2 regions of the Halomonas sp. DP8Y7-1 genome follow, and region 1 is predicted to be linked to the other one. Evidence: riboswitches for the same ligand, from Rfam matches in the RefSeq annotation. Region 1 holds a riboswitch; the other holds the start of a gene.
What was found. A riboswitch is a leader RNA that binds a small molecule or an ion and turns the genes downstream of it on or off. The one in region 1 is predicted to bind thiamine pyrophosphate.
Positions count from the first base shown of each region.

Region 1 (10,416 bases):
TTGACCGCGCAGTCGCCGTAGACCACCACCTGATCGGGCAGCAGCATAAAGAAAACCGACGACACTTGAGCATATCCGGGGGCGGTCTTGATCAGCTGAAAGGCCGGTCGAACGGTGTTGGCGGTGGTGTGTATCGCCCCTGATACCAACCCATCGACCTCGCCTTCCGCCAACATCATGGTGCCCAGAACCACACTGTCGTGAAGCTGGGCCTCGGCGGTCAAGGGGGTCAGCTTGCCCTTGCGCCGTTCCACCATGGGGGCGATGAAGCGGCAACGTTCGCTGTCGGGGTCGAGAATCTGCAGATCATCGGGCAATTCCAGGCCGCGGGCCTTGGCCACTTCCACAATGGCCTGGCGCTTACCCAGCAAGACGCAGTTGGCGATGCCGCGGCGTTGGCACAGGATGGCTGCTTCCAGGGTGCGTGGCTCATCCCCTTCGGGCAGCACGATGCGCTGGCGCTTTTGCTGGGCCATGCTGACCAATTGATGGCGAAAGGCCGCTGGAGACAGTCGGCGCTGGGTCTCGTCGTCCATCAATGCCAGCAGCCATTCTCGATCGAGGTGATCCGCCACAAAGGCGCTGATGGCCTCCGCCCGTTCCTGGTCATCCACCGGAATCCCACCGGGGATGTCGGTCAGTTTGGCTACCGTGGTGAAGCTGTCGGTATCGACGGACAGGACAGGCAGGCCGGAGGATAGTGCTGGCTGGCAGACGTCGATCAGCTGCTTGCTGGGGGTTTCGCCGTGGGTTAGCAGGAGGCCCGCCAGGGGCACCCCGTTCATGGTGGCGAGGGCAGCAGCCAGCAGGGTGTCGTCGCGATCACCAGGGGACACGATGAGTTCGCCCGGGCGCAATGCATACAGCAGATGCTCGGCGCTGCGGGCACCCAGGGTGGTATGGGCGACGCGACGTCTATCAGCATCACCGTGATGCAGGATCCTGGCGCCGAGGGCGCGGGCCACATCCAGGGTCCGCGGCGCGGTCAGCGCGGCGCGATAGGGTACCGCGGCCACTACCGGCAGGCTCTGCTCGGATGCCGTGGCCAGTTGGTCCTGCCAGTGCTGGCGGTGGGCGCTGGCTTCACGATCACTGACGGAGGCCAGGGTCTGATCGCTGGCCGAGTCATCGCCGTCACTGGGCAGGCGCATCAGAATGGTGCCGAGGGTACGCCTGGAACCCACCGCGTCGATGCTCTGGCGATGGAAGGCCAGGCTCTTGGCCAGCTCCTTCAGGTCGCTCGTCTGGCCATCGGCGACCAGAATCACCTGGGCGTCCAGGGCGCTGGCAAGACGTACATTGAGATCCAGGGCGTAGGCGTTCTTGCGCAGGGGGCGAATGCCTTCCACGACGATGAAGGCCGGCCGCTTGCCGGTCGCCGGTTTGGCGACCCGTGAATGGCGTTCGACGGCAAGCTCAAGCAGACCGTCGCTGTCATTTCTGCCCAGGTAGTGCTCCACGTCTTCCCGGGGCACTGGACGAGGCGAGCCGATGCCCAGGGTGCTGGCGACCAGCGAGCGAGCCCTTTCGGCGCTGTTGCTATCGTCATCGATGCCCTCTGCCTGGCTGAATGGCTGCAGGAAGCCTGCCTCCAGGCCCAGGGTATCCAGTGCGCGCAGCATTCCCAGCGCCGCAGAGGTCAGGGCGACCCCCTCATCCACCGGGATCAACAGCAGGGTACGGGGTTGCAGGCTCATACGGCTTCCTCGGACCTGTCGGCCAGTGCCAGACGGGTGATCAGTGCTCGGGTCTGGCTGGCGATATAGCCTTCTTCATCGGTGGGAATGACGCGGATTTCCGGCGAACCGGACTCGCTGGCGTCATGGATGGCACCTTCGCTGCCGCGCGCAAGAGCGCTGTTGGCAGCGCTATCGAGATGCACGCCCAGCGCCTTGAGGTGGCCCAGCGTGCGGGCCCGAATCAGCGACGAGTTTTCTCCTATGCCGCCAGTGAAGGCGATGCCATCGACCCGAGGAAGCGCGCAGGCGAGACCGGCCAGGGTCTTGGCCAGGCGATAGCAGAACACTTCGATGGCCAGGGTCGCGCCGGGGTGTCCTGCGCCTGCGGCCTGCTCCAGCTCGCGCATGTCATTGGTCAGGCCAGATACGCCGAGAAGGCCGCTCTTCTGGTTGAGCAGCAGGTCAATCGATTCCAGCGACATCCCTAGCTGGCGGGCCAGATGGAGGTGCAGGCCCGGGTCGACGTCGCCACTGCGTGTGCCCATCACCAGCCCCTCCAGGGGCGTCATGCCCATGCTGGTATCCTGGCTTTCGCCTTCCCAGACTGCGGTTGCGGAGCAGCCATTGCCGAGATGGGCGATCAGCCAACCTCCGTGTCCCCGCTCGCTGACCTCGGCCAGGCGCTCGCTGACGTAGGCGTGACTGGAGCCGTGGAAGCCGTAGCGCCGGATGCCGTGGCGCTGATACAGGTCTTCGGGAATCGCATAGCGGTAGGCGTGGGCCGGCAGGGTCTGGTGGAAGGCGGTATCGAATACCGCCACCTGGGGCAGGTGCTCGAACAGACGTCGGGTGGCGGTGATGCCATCCAGGTTGGCCGGGTTATGCAAGGGTGCCAGGCTGACGGTCTGGCGAATGGTGCGGACTACCGTGTCGTCCAGCAGCGTGGCGCAGGTGAAGCGCTCGCCGCCGTGGACCACCCGGTGCCCGATGCCGACGGGACGTTGATCACCCAGGTGGTCGAGGATGGTCTTGAGCGCCAGGGCGTGGGTGGCTCGAGGTAGCGAAATGTCACGCCGGTTGCCGTGCTCTTCTTCCAGCTTCAGGCAGGCATCGTGGCTGCCCAGGCGCTCAGCAATGCCTGATATCCGAGGTGCGCCAGGGGTCTGATCGACCAGCGCAAACTTGATCGAGGAGGAGCCGCAGTTGATCACCAGTATCGGGGCTTTCATGCCATCTCCAGAGAAAGACGCCTTGTTAAGGCGTGTAAACGGGGGGGGGGATGGCGGCGAATCTAGCACCGCGGCCGGTGCCTCATAATTGTCCTGGGGAGGTAGGGAGGGCCAGTTGCTGGTGGAACAGCACAGCTTGTGACGACCATCAAGTGACAGGGCAAAGAGGTTAGACTTTGGTAGCAATTTGTGCGATGCAGCGTGAAGGCTGCCGGCGGCCCTGAATCTCCGCCGCAGCATTCGCTTTGCGGCAGCCTCCTTCCCGCCCGCGGGGCCGCGGGCGGGAAGGAGGCCGTGATGGGCTTGCGTCAGACTTCCTTGTACAGGGCACCGCCTTGCTGGCGGAAGGCTTGTGCCTGCGCCTCCATGCCCGCCATGACCGCCTCGCTGTCGCCGTCCAGGCCGTTGTCGCGGGCATAGTCTCGGACTTCCTGGCTGATCTTCATGGAGCAGAACTTGGGTCCGCACATGGAGCAGAAGTGGGCCACCTTGGCCGCGTCCTTGGGCAGCGTCTCGTCGTGGTAGGCGCGGGCCGTGTCCGGGTCCAGGCCCAGGTTGAACTGGTCCTCCCAGCGGAACTCGAAGCGTGCCTTGGACAGCGCATTGTCCCGGCGCTGAGCGCCGGGGTGCCCCTTGGCCAGATCCGCCGCATGGGCGGCGATCTTGTACGTGATGATCCCGGTCTTGACGTCGTCCTTGTCGGGCAGGCCCAGGTGCTCCTTGGGGGTGACGTAGCAGAGCATGGCGCAGCCGTACCAGCCGATCATCGCCGCGCCGATGCCTGAGGTGATGTGGTCATAGCCGGGAGCGATGTCGGTGACCAGCGGGCCCAGGGTGTAGAAGGGCGCCTCGTCGCAGTACTCGAGCTGCTTGTCCATGTTCTCCTTGATCAGGTGCATGGGCACGTGGCCGGGCCCTTCTATCATCACCTGCACGTCGTGCTTCCAGGCAATGTGGGTCAGCTCGCCCAGGGTCTTGAGTTCGGCCATCTGAGCTTCGTCATTGGCATCTGCCACGGATCCCGGGCGCAGCCCATCGCCCAGCGAGAAGGCCACGTCATACTGCTTGCAGATCTCGCAGATCTCCTCGAAGTGGGTGTAGAGGAAGCTTTCCTGGTGGTGATAGAGGCACCACTTGGCCATGATCGAGCCCCCCCGCGAGACGATGCCGGTGACTCGGCCAGCGGTCAGCGGCACATAGCGAAGAAGCACACCGGCGTGGATGGTGAAATAGTCCACCCCCTGTTCCGCCTGCTCGATCAAGGTGTCGCGAAAGACCTCCCAGGTCAGGTCCTCGGCCACGCCCTTGACCTTTTCCAGCGCCTGATAGAGTGGCACGGTACCGATTGGCACCGGTGAGTTGCGGATGATCCACTCACGGGTTTCATGGATGTTCTGTCCAGTGGACAGGTCCATGATCGTATCCGCCCCCCAGCGAATCCCCCAGGTCATCTTGTCCACTTCCTCTTCGATGGAGGAGGTCACCGCAGAGTTGCCTAGATTGCCGTTGATCTTCACCAGAAAGTTACGCCCGATGATCATCGGCTCGGCTTCGGGATGATTGATGTTGGCCGGGATGATGGCACGTCCGGCGGCCACTTCCTGGCGCACGAACTCGGGGGTGATCTCATCCGGCAAACGGGCTCCGAACGACTGGCCGGGGTGCTGGTGGCCAAGTATCGCTTCGACCTCGTCACTGCCACGATAAGGGTCCTGAAGGGCCTGTCGACGTTGATTCTCGCGAAGTGCAATGAACTCCATTTCCGGTGTGATGATGCCGCGCCGCGCGTAATGCAATTGGGTGACGTTGCCCGGGCGGCCATCGGCGGTCCTGGTGGCGCGGCGTGGTGTGCGCGTCAGCTCGAAGCGCAGCGGTGCCAGCAGTGGGTCATTGGCACGCCGGCGGCCGTACTCGGAGGTGGGACCGTCGAGCCACTCGGTGTCGTTGCGCTCCTCAATCCAGGGCCTGCGCAACTCGGCCAGTCCCTTGCGCAGATCGACCTGTATCGCCGGGTCGGTATAGGGGCCTGAGGTGTCGTACACCAGTAGCGGTGGATTGGCTTCGTCGGCGCCTGAAGTGCGCGTCGGCGACAGGGTGATTTCGCGAAATGGCACCCGCAGGTCGGGGCGGGAGCCCTCTACATAGACCTTGCGAGAGCCTGGCAGGGGAGTGACGGCGGCCTGGTCGACCCTGGCCGTCTCGGCCAGGAAGTGGGCGTCATGGCGGGATCTCGGATGAGACGAGGGATGGTCGAGTGACATAGGTGGTTTCCTCTCACGGCGGTGCAGGGCAAGTGGCGTCGCCCTGATGGTGGTAATGGCACGTCGCGAGGGAGAAGGGGGCGTCGAGGCCGTGGCCGTGAGCGCTTGATCCCTACGCTGGTCCTCGCCTCGATGCCGTAACATCGGGGGTATCCCCAGATCAGGTTCAACGGGTCTCATGCGCTGCATGATCTCAGCCGCTGGCTGCGGCACCCCGTCAAGCGTTGCTGTTGTCAGCTTGTCTGTGTTGTCGAGCGCGATCGCCCAGGTCGATCGCCCAAAGGCGTCGCCAAGGTCAGTCGCTCAGCTCCAGTCCCATCTGCCAGAAGTCGGTCTCGAGACGGGTCGCGTCGCTAAAGATGCGCGCCAGCCGGTCGAAACGAGCGCTCGATACCTGGCTGAGCTGGTCGTCGAGCCAGTGCCTTTCGCGCACGGCCGAGGCCTGAAAGTCAGGGCTTGCGTACATGGTGATCCAGGCATCGTAGGGATTGTCGCCACCACGCAGCGTCTCGGGATGATCCGCCAGCCAGCGACCGATATCGGCGTAGCCGACCATGCAGGGCGCCAGGGCAACGTGCAGGTCCAGCAGATCACCACGACTGCCGGTGTCGAGGACGTAGCGGGTATAGGCCAGGGTGGCACGTGCCTCCGGTAGACGGCTGAGCTCGCTGTCGTCAATGCCCCATTCTCGGCAGTAGGCAAGATGCAGGCCCAGTTCGACCTCGAGGATCGTCTGCATCCCCTTGAAGGCCCCCTGCAAGCTCTCCAGGTCCTGGCTCTTGTAGGCAGCAAGGGCGTAGGCGCGTGAAAACTGCAGGAGAAACAGGTAGTCCTGCTTCAGATAGTGGCGAAAGCTGGCGTCATTCAGGTCGCCGCGCCCAAGTGCACGAACGAAGTCGTGCTCGGTATAGCGCCGCCAGTCGTCGCGGCAGGCAGCGATCAGATCGTTGAAGCAATAGCCCATGATAGCTCCGGCATAGTGGATCCGGTGGGCGGGGCAGAGAAGGACGGCGGGGAGGAAGGGCAGGCCCCCGCAGGGAAGGCGTGCCACCGCCTGATTCCCTACGCCGGTTCAAGGTGTGAGTCCACACCGCACCCGGATCAGGTTCCACGGGATCGGTGCTGTCGGGCCGCTACACCACGCTGGCCCTGCACCATCTCAGCCGGATTGACCGGCACCCCGTCAAGCGAGTCGACCGCAGTCTAGCACGCCCCTGCGGCTTTGCCAGACACCACTTTCGGATAGCATCGGAAGGGGGCGTCAAGGGAGGTTGTCGAGAGAGACTACCTAATGATGACGCCGCGGCCATGAGGGTCACGGCCGCGGCGTCCTGCACCGACGCTGATGATGGCTTATGATGGATCAGCGACGATCTGGCGTGGGGGTGTCGATCGGGTGGCCAGGGTCGCTGTGCACCTCAGCCGATTGATGGGGGCGTCGGAAGGACTGCACAGGCATGTCTCGGGGACGCTCGCTGGGGGGAGCGGCCGGCGCGCCCGATGAGGGTAGCTGACTCTCGATGTGTAGATCGGCGACGACCCTGGGGGGGCGTGTCTCACTGGGTACCAGCAGAAGCCCGGCGCGGGCCAGGCGGCGGCCGATGGTCAGGCTGGAGCTCCAGCGCACCAGCGGAGCCGCCAGCACCAGGCCGAGCCAGACGGGCGTCAGCCAGAGAAAGAAGCTCGGAGTGTAGGCCCAGGTGACAAGAGCCCACACCGCACCAATCAGCGACCACAGCCAGGTATGGCGGAAGGCTTCCCGCCAGGGCAGTGCCCGCCCCTCTCGGGATTGCGGGTCCCAGGCAACGGTACGACCGGTCAGCACCTGGATCACGAAACGGCTGTGGAAGACCATCATCAGCGGTGCGATCAGCATGGCGAACAGGGTCTCCACCAGCATGCTCAAGACCAGTTTTGGGCGTCCCCCGTAGCCCTCTGGATCCCGCATGAGACCAAGTATCAGTCCCAGCACCTTGGGCATCAGCAGCATGCCCAAGGTGCCGATCAACAAGGGAATGATCAGGTTGGGCGGAGCGATGGGCCAGTCAGGGAACAACTGCGAGCTGGCGGTGAAGAAGTTCGTGGGAACGAGAGCCCTGATCAGCGCATCGATGGTACTGATGACCAGGATCGCCAGCCACACCAGCGACGACAGGTAGGCCAGCGCGCCGAAGAAGAAGTGCAGACGGCTCAGCACATGCAGGCCGTGGCCATTCAGCAGGCGCAGATGCTGCAGGTTGCCCTGTACCCAACGTCGATCACGCTTGGCATAGTCGAGAATGTGGCTGGGCATTTCCTCATAGCTGCCGCCCAGGTCGGTGCGCATGCGCACCTGCCAGCCGGCTCGGCGCAACAGCGCTGCCTCGACAAAGTCATGACTGAGGATATCGCCACCCAGGGGCGGCTTGCCGGGGAGCTCGGGAAGGCCACAGGCGTCGGTGAACGCGTCCACCCGAATGATGGCATTGTGGCCAAAATAGTTGGCTGCGGTGGCGTGCCAGAAGCTCAGCCCTGCCGCCAGCATGGGCGAGTAAAGCGCGGCAGCGAATTGATTGCAGCGCCCGAACAGACTTTGCTGGCGCACGGGAATGGGCACCGTCTGAAGGAGCCCCAGTCGAGGATTGGCCATCATCTCGTCGATGAGCTCGACCACCGTGGTACCGCTCATCAGACTGTCGGCGTCGACCACCAGCATATAGTCGTAGTGGCTGCCCCAGCGGGTGCAGAAGTCGCCCAAGTTGCCTGCCTTGCGTCCTGCGTTGCTGTCCCGGTGGCGATAGTGCAGCCGGCAGTGGCCCTCGAGTCGCTGCTGCAGCGCTGCCATGGCGGCCTTTTCTTCCGCCACGACGGCGTCGTCGGTGCTATCGCTGAGCACGAAGGCCTCGACGTCGATGCCCTCCGGCAGCTCGCCAAGGTCCATGCAGGTCGTCTCGAGCCCAGCCGCGACCCGGGCCACGTCCTCGTTGTGGATCGGCATGACCAAGGCGGTGCGAGAGCGAGAGCCGGCGGGCCTCATCGGTCCGGGGCCACGCCGCTTGAGGCTCAAGGGGTCACGCCCAGTGAGGTGAAGCACAAACCCGATCACGGCGCTCCAGAAGGCCATGGTGATCCAACCGAAGGTGATCGCAAACAGCCCCAGGATGGCCATTTCCAGGGGAGTGATGCCCTCGACATACAGGATCTTGAACATGGTCCAGACACCCAGCGCGGTGGTGGCGGCAATGGCCATGCCTACCAGCGTTCTGCGCCACCGGGGCCAGGGGACTTCCGGGGTATGCTCGTTCATCGGGGACTCCAGATGCTGTTCCAGGTTTCGCTCAGGCGCTGGTCGCGCAGCATCAAGGTCAGGCGCAGGTCTGCCGGCGTTTCGCCGTCAGGCAGCAGCTTGAAGCTGGCCCGCCAGGTGTCTCCATCGGGCAGCGCTGTCACCTTGGTTTCCGTCGTCTCGCCACTGGACGTGGTCAGGTGCACGCTGACCGGCTGGCTCGCATCGAGACCCTCGAGCTCGCCGCCGCGGAAGTCGATGATGAACTGCCTGAGCTGTTCGTCGGGGGGATTGCTCTGACCGGGAATGCCACCCCAGCCCTGGCGTGACCTGACGACCCGCGCCAGGGGTTCCTCCATGGGGGTGTCAGCGAAGGTCCAGGTCTGATACCGATAGGTGCGTGACTCTCCCGCCTTGAGGGGCGAGGAGGGGACCCAGTAGGCCGTGATATTGTCGTGGGTCTCGCTGTCGGTCGGAATTTCGATCAATTCCACGTGGCCTTCTCCCCAGTCGCCAGCGGGCTGTACCCACTGACTTGGGCGGCGTTCGTAGCGGGCTTCCATGTCCAGATAGGCATCGAAGTGGCGCGGACGCTGGACCAGGCCGAAGCCCCTGGGAGAGGTATCCTGCAAGCCAGAGATCTGCAGGTCTGCGGGATTATCGAGAACGCGCCAGGTCCATTCGCCAGAACTGGTGGCCATCAGCAGCCCGCTGGAGTCATGCACGCGGATGCGATAGTCATCTTCTTCCTGCCGATCCATTTCGCCATGCAGGAACATGCTGGTCAGCGGGGCGACCCCGAGCTTTTCGACATCGCTGCGGGCGAACAGTCGCGCTTCGGTGTCGACGACAGTGTTCTTGCCAGGCGCAATCTCGAAGCGGTAGGCCCCGGCCAGCGACGGGCTGTCCAGCAGCGCCAGAACCGTCATACGATTGGCGTCAGCCTCAGGCTGGACCAGCCAGAACTCGCGAAAGGAGGGGAACTCTTCGCCCTGGGGCATGGCCGTATCGATCGCCAAGCCTCTTGCGGAGAGCCCGTAGCCCTGGTTTCTGCCCACCAGGCGGAAGTAGGAAGCGCCGAGGAATACGGCAAACTCGTCGTCGACATCCGCTCGGTTGAGCGGGTAATGCAGACGGAAGCCGGCATAGCCCTGGTCGCCGAGATCCAGTTCGGCCAGCTCAGCAGCATCGTCGTCGTAGCGAAAGCGCTGCTGCTCGAAGGGCAGGGTGCGCACCTCACCATCTTCGAGAAGATGGATATCGACCGGCTGGTCGTAGAGAAAGCCGGGATGGAACAGCTCCACCTGAAAGTTGCCGTGATCGCGCCAAAGCGCCTGTTCATCGCGGTAGCGAATCTGCCGGTAGCGGTCGTAGCCCATCTCGGCCACGGCGTCAGGCAGTGTACTCTCTGGCGCTTCGTAGGGCGCTTCGGCCAGGGTTCTCGCCTGATCGGTCACCTGTTCGAAAAGGCTGTCGGCATCCACCGCCAGCGCGGGTGCGCTGACCAGCATGCCGGCCAGTGCCCATGATGCAGCGGCCTTCCAGTGGGGGCGGCCGCGTCCACTGACGCGGGCTGACTCGGCTGGGTAGGCAGTGGGCGGTGTCGACCGTCCGCAGATGACTCGGGTGTTCACGTTCGCTCTCCTTGCGGCCTGATGGCACCGAACTGCCAGTGCTCTGTCAGGCGGAACCAGTGGGACGTTGGGCAGTGGGCGTCGGGACCTGTCACGGCTATCGCGGAGCCATCACGGTCTGCCGCGGATCGCCGTGATACGTGACCATCGCCGCGACTGCCGTTGCGGCGATGGTCGAGAGGCGGTCAGCCAGCAGGTCGCGTGTCTCACTTTGCCCATATTTGTGCTGAAACGGCTATCCATGCTCTCCACACTCTAGCCTATTGTCTGATGGTAAAGATGCAATAGATGGGTTCTACCTGCCTTTGAGAGGAGGTGGAAAGTGAGGTTCCGTGTCGTCTTCTGGCG
Region 1 covers NZ_JAHVIN010000005.1:798,426-808,841, forward strand. The annotation lists gene pta (phosphate acetyltransferase) at 1-1,697, opposite strand, end outside; gene KUV41_RS08770 (acetate/propionate family kinase) at 1,694-2,908, opposite strand; gene thiC (phosphomethylpyrimidine synthase ThiC) at 3,217-5,169, opposite strand; TPP riboswitch at 5,262-5,396, opposite strand; gene tenA (thiaminase II) at 5,465-6,133, opposite strand; TPP riboswitch at 6,211-6,362, opposite strand; gene mdoH (glucans biosynthesis glucosyltransferase MdoH) at 6,533-8,455, opposite strand; gene KUV41_RS08790 (glucan biosynthesis protein) at 8,452-10,068, opposite strand.

Region 2 (6,853 bases), 120 kb from region 1:
AACACACCGCTGCGACGGGTGACCACCCCGCAAGAGTTTGCAGACGCGGTACTGCTGTTGGCTTCTCCGTGGGCCAGGGCCATCACCGGGCAGAATCTGATTGTCGATGGCGGACTGGTGAAAGGCTGATGACCTCCATGCACTTGAATCTCTTCATCCTGGGTTGCGGTCATCACAAGGCGGCCTGGCGACACCCTGGTTCCAGCGTCGAGCGATTGGCGGATATCGCCTACTACGAAGAGCTGGCCAAGCTTGCCGAACGCGGTCGCCTGGATGCGGTTTTCTTTGCCGATGGCCATGCCGCGGGCAATGTCGCAGACGGTCCGCTGTGGACCTTGGAGCCGCTGACAATGCTTGCCGCGATGGCGCGTGCCACACAGCATATCGGCCTGATCTCGACCGTCTCCAGCACCTTCTATACGCCATTTCATGCGGCTCGCATGCTGGCATCGCTGGACCATATCTCGGGCGGACGGCTTGGGTGGAACCTGGTGACGTCAATGTTCGACAGCGAGGCGCGCAATCATGGCCTGGAAGGCATGCCGGGCCACGCGCAGCGCTACGCTAGAGCGGAAGAGTTTGCCAATACCGTGCTGGCGCTGTGGGACTCCTGGAGCGATGGCGCGCTGCTGCGAGATCGCCACGGCGATTATGCGGATGCTGCTCAAGTGCAACCGATTCATCACCGCGGCGAGCATTTTCTGGTCGATGGCCCCTTGACGGTGCCTCGCTCGCCACAGGGCCATCCCGTGCTATTTCAGGCCGGGGCATCAGAACAGGGGCGAGACCTGGCGGCACGCTATGCCGAAGCCATTTACGCGGTGGCCTACGACCTGCCATCGGCCCAGGCTTACTGCGCTGACCTCAAGGCGAGGGTGAAAGCCGCAGGCCGTCCAAGGGTGGCGATCATGCCGGGGCTTGTGACCTACGTCGGGTCTACCGAGGAAGAGGCCCGACGCAAGCAGCGTGAACTCGACGAGTTGCTGCCGGTAGAGGCCTCGCGGCGACAGTTGAGCCAGTTTATCGGCCAGGACGTCAGTCACTGGGAGCTGGATGCGCCCGTGCCCGCGCTGCCGTCGCTGGAGGCCTTTACAGGACCGAAAGGACGCTATGCCACCATCCTGCGCATTATCGAGGCTGAACGGCCAACCCTGAGACAGCTAATGGGACGGCTTGCCGCTGGAGGTGGGCACTGCACGATGGTCGGCACGCCGGAGGGAATTGCCGATGAGATGCAGCGCTGGGTCGAACAGGGTGGGGCTGATGGCTTTAACCTGATGCCACCCTCACTGCCTCACGGCATCGAGGACTTCGTCGAGCAGGTCGTGCCGGAATTGCAGCGACGTGGGGTCTTCCGCCGGGAATATGAGGGCAAGACGCTGCGCGACCATCTTGGATTGTCACGCCCCAGCTGCTGAGCTGGCGTCTTGTTCACACTGCTGCTAGGCACGACAGCCTCTACAGACATCCGCCATAACAGCGGGGGAGCTCGCCCCGCCGTTATGGTTTCGGTTCAGTGGCGTCGGTTTGATTGCCTTAGGGAAACACTGCATAAATTACTGCGCTCGATATCTCGGCTGCTGGCGGTGCTCAAGATCCTCATTTAACCGCATGTAAACTCCGGTCTTTCCGCTCCGGCAGCTACCGACCTGTCATCGCTCGAAACATTTATTCAGCGTTTCCTTAGTTCTGGAAGCGTCTCACCAGGCCGCTCATTCGGTCAAAGTCGTAGCTCTCCCGAGATGGCATCAGCTTCATCAGGACGAGAGATACCAGCACCGGAACAAAGGCAGCCAGCAGGAAAGATTCCAGGAGTGTCGCGGTGCCACCGTTAGGCGAGGGGAACATCCACAGTCCGGCCAGCAGACCTGCTGCGGTACTGATCACTGCATTGCGACCGTGATAGCGGCGGTTGAACAGGCCGAAAAACACCGGAAAGGCTGCGGCAGAGCACAGCAGGTCTGCCAGCAGGAACAGGTAGAGGACGCTGTAGCCCTGCGCAGCGACCCACGTCACTGGTATTGCAGCGACGACGATGAGCCAGCGTGCCATTCTCATCAAGGCCGCCTCACTGGCCTGGGGCAGCAGCCTGTGCATGTCGACGGCGATAATGCTGGAGGTGGCATTGATCGTTGTGTCGGCGCTACTCATTACCAGCGCAAGGCCAAGAGGAATCAGGGCCAAGGCAAACCACAGAGGCACGTCGGACAACAATACGCTGAACAGAGCGACGGAGCCGTCTCCCTCAAGTCCCAGGCCGATGAACGCCAGACCGAACAGACCCATGAGCACGATGACCGGGAAGTTGAAGAGTCCCGCGATCCAGAAGCCACGCCTGAGCACGCGAGTATCCCGGGCCGCATAGATCCTCTGCCAGGTTCCTTGGTAGAACAGACCCGTCAGCATCACCGCGAGAAAGAAGGTCAGGCCAGCGCGCAGGCCGCCAGCATCGGTGATATCCAGCAGTTGCGGAGCACGCTCGCGCAGCCCCTCGAGCGTCGGCGCAACGCCACCCGCCGCCTGCCAGCCAAACATGAGCAAGAGAGCCAGCAGTGGCAGGATCACCAGCATCTGCACCTTGTCAGTGAAGATGGTGGTGCGCAGGCCGCCGTAAAAGGTGTAGAGCAGGGTAGCGACCATCACCACGCTGGCGGTCAGCCAGAGGGGGATGGGGGCCAGCAGGGTCACCATATGGGCGATGGCGGTCAGCCCTGCAGCCAGAGAGATAAACAGGTAGAACAGCATAATCGCCAGGGTGAACGCATACATCGTGCGGCCGTAGCGGTGGATCACGAACTCGGTCAGGCCGTGGCCTTCGGGAATCAGCTCCCGCATGCGTCGACCAAGAGGAATCATCACCAGGCGAGGCACCATGGAGCCGAGCGCGTAGCCAATGACCGCCGCGATACCGCCCCAGGTGGCAGCCTGGGCCGGTCCAAACAGGATCCAGGTGCCCAGTGTGGTGGCAATCAACGTCAGCACCGTGGCACGAGTGTTCTGACTGTTACGTGCGGAGATGTAGTCATCAAGGCCGCCCCGACGGCGTCGGGCGTAGAGCAGGCCTGGAATGGCAAAGATGGCAGCGCACAGCAGCAGCCACAGCGCCGTCCAGAGAGGGTCGAGCATCATCGAGAGAAACCTCTTTCTTATCGTTGTCCGCAGGGACCAGTGGACATCGGGACGGACGGCGGGCAGGAAGAAAGAGGGAGTGCGGCAACCATCCTTCCCTTCGCCGGCATGACCCGGATCAGGTTCAAAGGGTTACCGCGCAATGCGGAATCTCAGCCCCGTGCTATGGCCTTGGTGCGATACAGCACTGTCGCGGCGCTGTCACGACCTGTATGGCCAATAGGGCTCCCCTAGGAAGAGGTCCAGACTAGGGCCGGCTCGCGGGGCTGTCAATTGCAGAAAGGTAGGGCGCTCGTTGCGGAAGCATCGCGCCGCTAACGCCCCTCGAGTGACAGTGTTTGGCAGGCCCGATCCAGCCAGTGGGTCGTCTCCGAGAGCCTGGGGTGGGGGTTGTTGTTGCAGTCGAAGCAACCCGAGCTCTTCGCCACCTCTGCCAGCGACGTATCAGAGGTAGCGTTCAGCACGAGGGTGCGCCGATGCCCTCCGCCGCCGGCAAGAAAGTGGGCAGCTTCAGCGTGCTGGACTTCCATGGGAAAGGACAGGTCTGACATGGGAAAGGACAGGCCTGACGTGGGAGTGTCTGGTGAGACAGTGTCCTCGGCAAGCGCAGTGCCTGGCTGGCCTCTGCACCAGATGACTTCGAATCCCCTCTGATGGGCATGCAGGCCAATGCGATGTACGTCCCTGATCTGCCCAGCCATTACCAGGCGCAGCGCAGGTTGGACCAGCAGCGCAAGCAGCTGATCGCATTGCTGTACCAGTGGCTCATGTTGCTCGGCACGCCTCAGTCGGGCGGGGGAGCCATTTAAGTTGATAAGGCGAACCAGCGAAGGTTGTCCGAGCAGCGTCGCGTGCAGGACTTCCAGATGGGTCTGTGTCGGGCTGTCCGGCAGCAGTAGTTCCGCGACGTGGTCGCGACCCTGGCTGACATGGACTGTCGTCAGGGGGGAGTGATGGACGTCGGCGTGCTGGCGCTGGTCCTTAAACGGATGCGGTAGTCGGTAGGCGTTGCCGTCGTCGTCAACCGGCTCCGCTTGAGTGGTCTGCATACGGTAATCCACAAGACCGTAAGCGCTGCCCAGTTGAGTCACCAGCCAGGCGGCATGTCCTTGGTACGTGAGCGAGAGAGCTCTCTCGATCGCCATCAAGTTCTGGTAATACATGGCATTCGCCTCTTGAGCACCGTGAGCGAACGTGCTGTCCACGCAGCGTGGAAAATTCTGATGCATTCAACCATACAAACAGCCAAATTCATTAGCAGGCCAGAAGGATGCTTGTGCGTCCTATCACGTCAGGGGAACGACCAGGAGAGCCAGCATGGACCAGTATGCCTGGGTGCGAGAAGCATTGACGCTTGCCGGGACGGTACTCGTCAGGGTGTCGCCAGCGGCGGTGGTGCTAGACGTGGCCGGCGATTGTGCGTCGGTGTTGGGAGGATCTCGCGATGAGGTTGTCGGACGTTCGTTGTCGGAGCTGCAGGGGCACTCCGCCAGGCTTGCAGAAGCCATGGCGGGTGCGGGCAGGCAGTGGGATGAGCAGGGAAGGGGGCAAAGCCGTAGCTCGGCTTACGTGATGCTGCCTGATGGCAGCATGGTGCTGCGTCTGCCGATGCAGCAACGACCTGACCATGGTGTGGTGGCTCGGCTAGCGGATCATCTTCCAGTCATGGTGGCCTACGTGGATCGAGACCTGTGCTTTCGCTTCAACAATCAGGCATATCAGGACTTCATTGGCCTTACGTCGTCTGAATTGGCAGGTCAGCCAGTGGCATCGGTGCTCGACGCCTCCTCCTATGCGAAGATTCAGCCGCGCTTCGCGCGTGCCCTGGCGGGGGTAGAGGTCAGCTACGAGGATTCACTGGTATTGCAGGACGGCAGGAGAGCATTTTTCAAGGTGAACTACTTGCCGGATATCGTGGATGACGGTGTCGCGGGCTTCTACGCCATCATTCAGGACGTCTCTGAATACCGATCGATGATTCAGCTGCTACGGGATGTGCACACCGGCGTTAACCGCACGGATATCGAGACGTCCGAGATTGTCGACATGCTGCTGCGAGATGCCCTTGTTTACCTGGGCCTGGACATCGCGCTGGTCAGCGAGGTGGTGGGTGAGCAGTACAGCGTGCGCTGGGCGGCCAGTGATGGGGCGCCGGTAGGTCCTGGGGATACCTTTCCTCTGGGGGATACGTATTGCCGTCTTACCCTTGATGCGTGTGACGTCTTTGCTACCCATCATGCCAGGTGTGATGAGCGTGTTAGCGGGCACCCCTGTTACCAGGCGTTTCAGTTGGAAACCTATATTGGTGCGCCCATTTGGATAGAGGGCTCCGTCTGGGGAACGCTTAATTTTTCCAGCGCTAGACCTCGTCGCCAGCCCTTTTCAGAGGTTGATATTGAGCTGGTGCGTCTGCTGACCGGTGCAGTAGAGCGAGTGATTACCAACGAGCTGGACGTAGCGCGGATCAAGAGAGAGCGCGACGAGCTGGAAGATCAGGCATTGCGTGACCCGCTCACGGGATTGCCCAATCGGGCGCAGCTCGATCGCTATGTCGACGAACTTATAGAGGAGTGCACTTCACGGGGGACGGGCTTTGCCCTGGCTGTGCTGGACATCGACTTCTTCAAGCAAGTGAATGACCACTATGGGCATGTGGTAGGAGACCAGGTCTTGGTGTGGCTCGGTCAGGCCGTTGAGCAGTGTCTGCGTGATGGTGACCTGGTGGCCCGTACCGGAGGCGAGGAGTTCGTTATCGTCATGCGTCATGCCGCATTGGAGGAGGCCATGAGCGCGGCGCAGCGTGTATGTCAGGCCATCAGCCAGAGCCAGATCGAACTTGCAGACGGTCAGCAGTTGAACATCACCATCAGCATGGGCGTCGGTGCGTACACCAAGGGGGAGACGTTTACGTCGCTATTTGAGCGCGTGGATCAAGAGCTGTACGCCGCAAAACACGCCGGACGCAACCGGGTATGTGGCAAGCGTCATATGGCCTAAACAGAGGCTGGTCTTTGGATGGTCTTTGGATGGTCTTCGCTTTCGGCGCGCTAGTGCTCGTTCCCTGCAAGGTGTCTTGCGAGGCGTCTTGCGAGGTCTCTTGCCAGGTGTAGTGGCGTGAAGGCCTTGGCGATGCCAGGGCCTTTTGCGTGCTGATGCCTTGCGACGGTGTATGGATGTGGCAATGACGGCGACTAAAGGTGGGTCCCCGCGAACGTTATGGCGAGGACATAACAGAGCCGTCATGCGCTGATGAGTTTTTTTGATTCAGGCTATTGCCAAGCTGCCTCGAGATCCGTAAAGTACGCATCCGCTGCCGGCGACGAGCAAACGTCACAGGCGGTGAAGAGTGGTAAAAGTAGTTGATTTGAAAAGGCTTTTTTAAGCTTCTCGGAAAAGTCACTGCTTGACGAGCAACGAGAAATCGGTAAAATGCTCGCCACTTGATCGGAGTCGCCGACAGGGCATCGAAAGATGCACTAAGGCACGCTTCGCTCTCTTTTGAAGTCTGCGAGCATCGCTTGCGGGACGCAAAAGAAAGCGCTTGACGAAACGCTTCGATTCTGTAGAATACGCCTTCCTCGCAGGGCGCTGAGCAAAACGCTCGGGTCGATGATTCGAGCTGCGGTGCAGCAAAGCGAGACGCTCATTGAGCTAACTAGAGTCAAGAGCACGCTCTTTAAAAATTGATCAGGTAATTCATGTGGGCGCTTGCCGATGAGTCAGT
Region 2 covers NZ_JAHVIN010000005.1:921,320-928,172, forward strand. The annotation lists gene KUV41_RS09305 (3-oxoacyl-ACP reductase) at 1-129, shown strand, start outside; gene KUV41_RS09310 (LLM class flavin-dependent oxidoreductase) at 129-1,418, shown strand; gene KUV41_RS09315 (sodium:solute symporter family protein) at 1,684-3,129, opposite strand; TPP riboswitch at 3,208-3,371, opposite strand; gene KUV41_RS09320 (hypothetical protein) at 3,444-4,292, opposite strand; gene KUV41_RS09325 (diguanylate cyclase) at 4,447-6,126, shown strand.
Region 2: another riboswitch for thiamine pyrophosphate. It lies ahead of KUV41_RS09315 (sodium:solute symporter family protein); the one in region 1 lies ahead of thiC (phosphomethylpyrimidine synthase ThiC).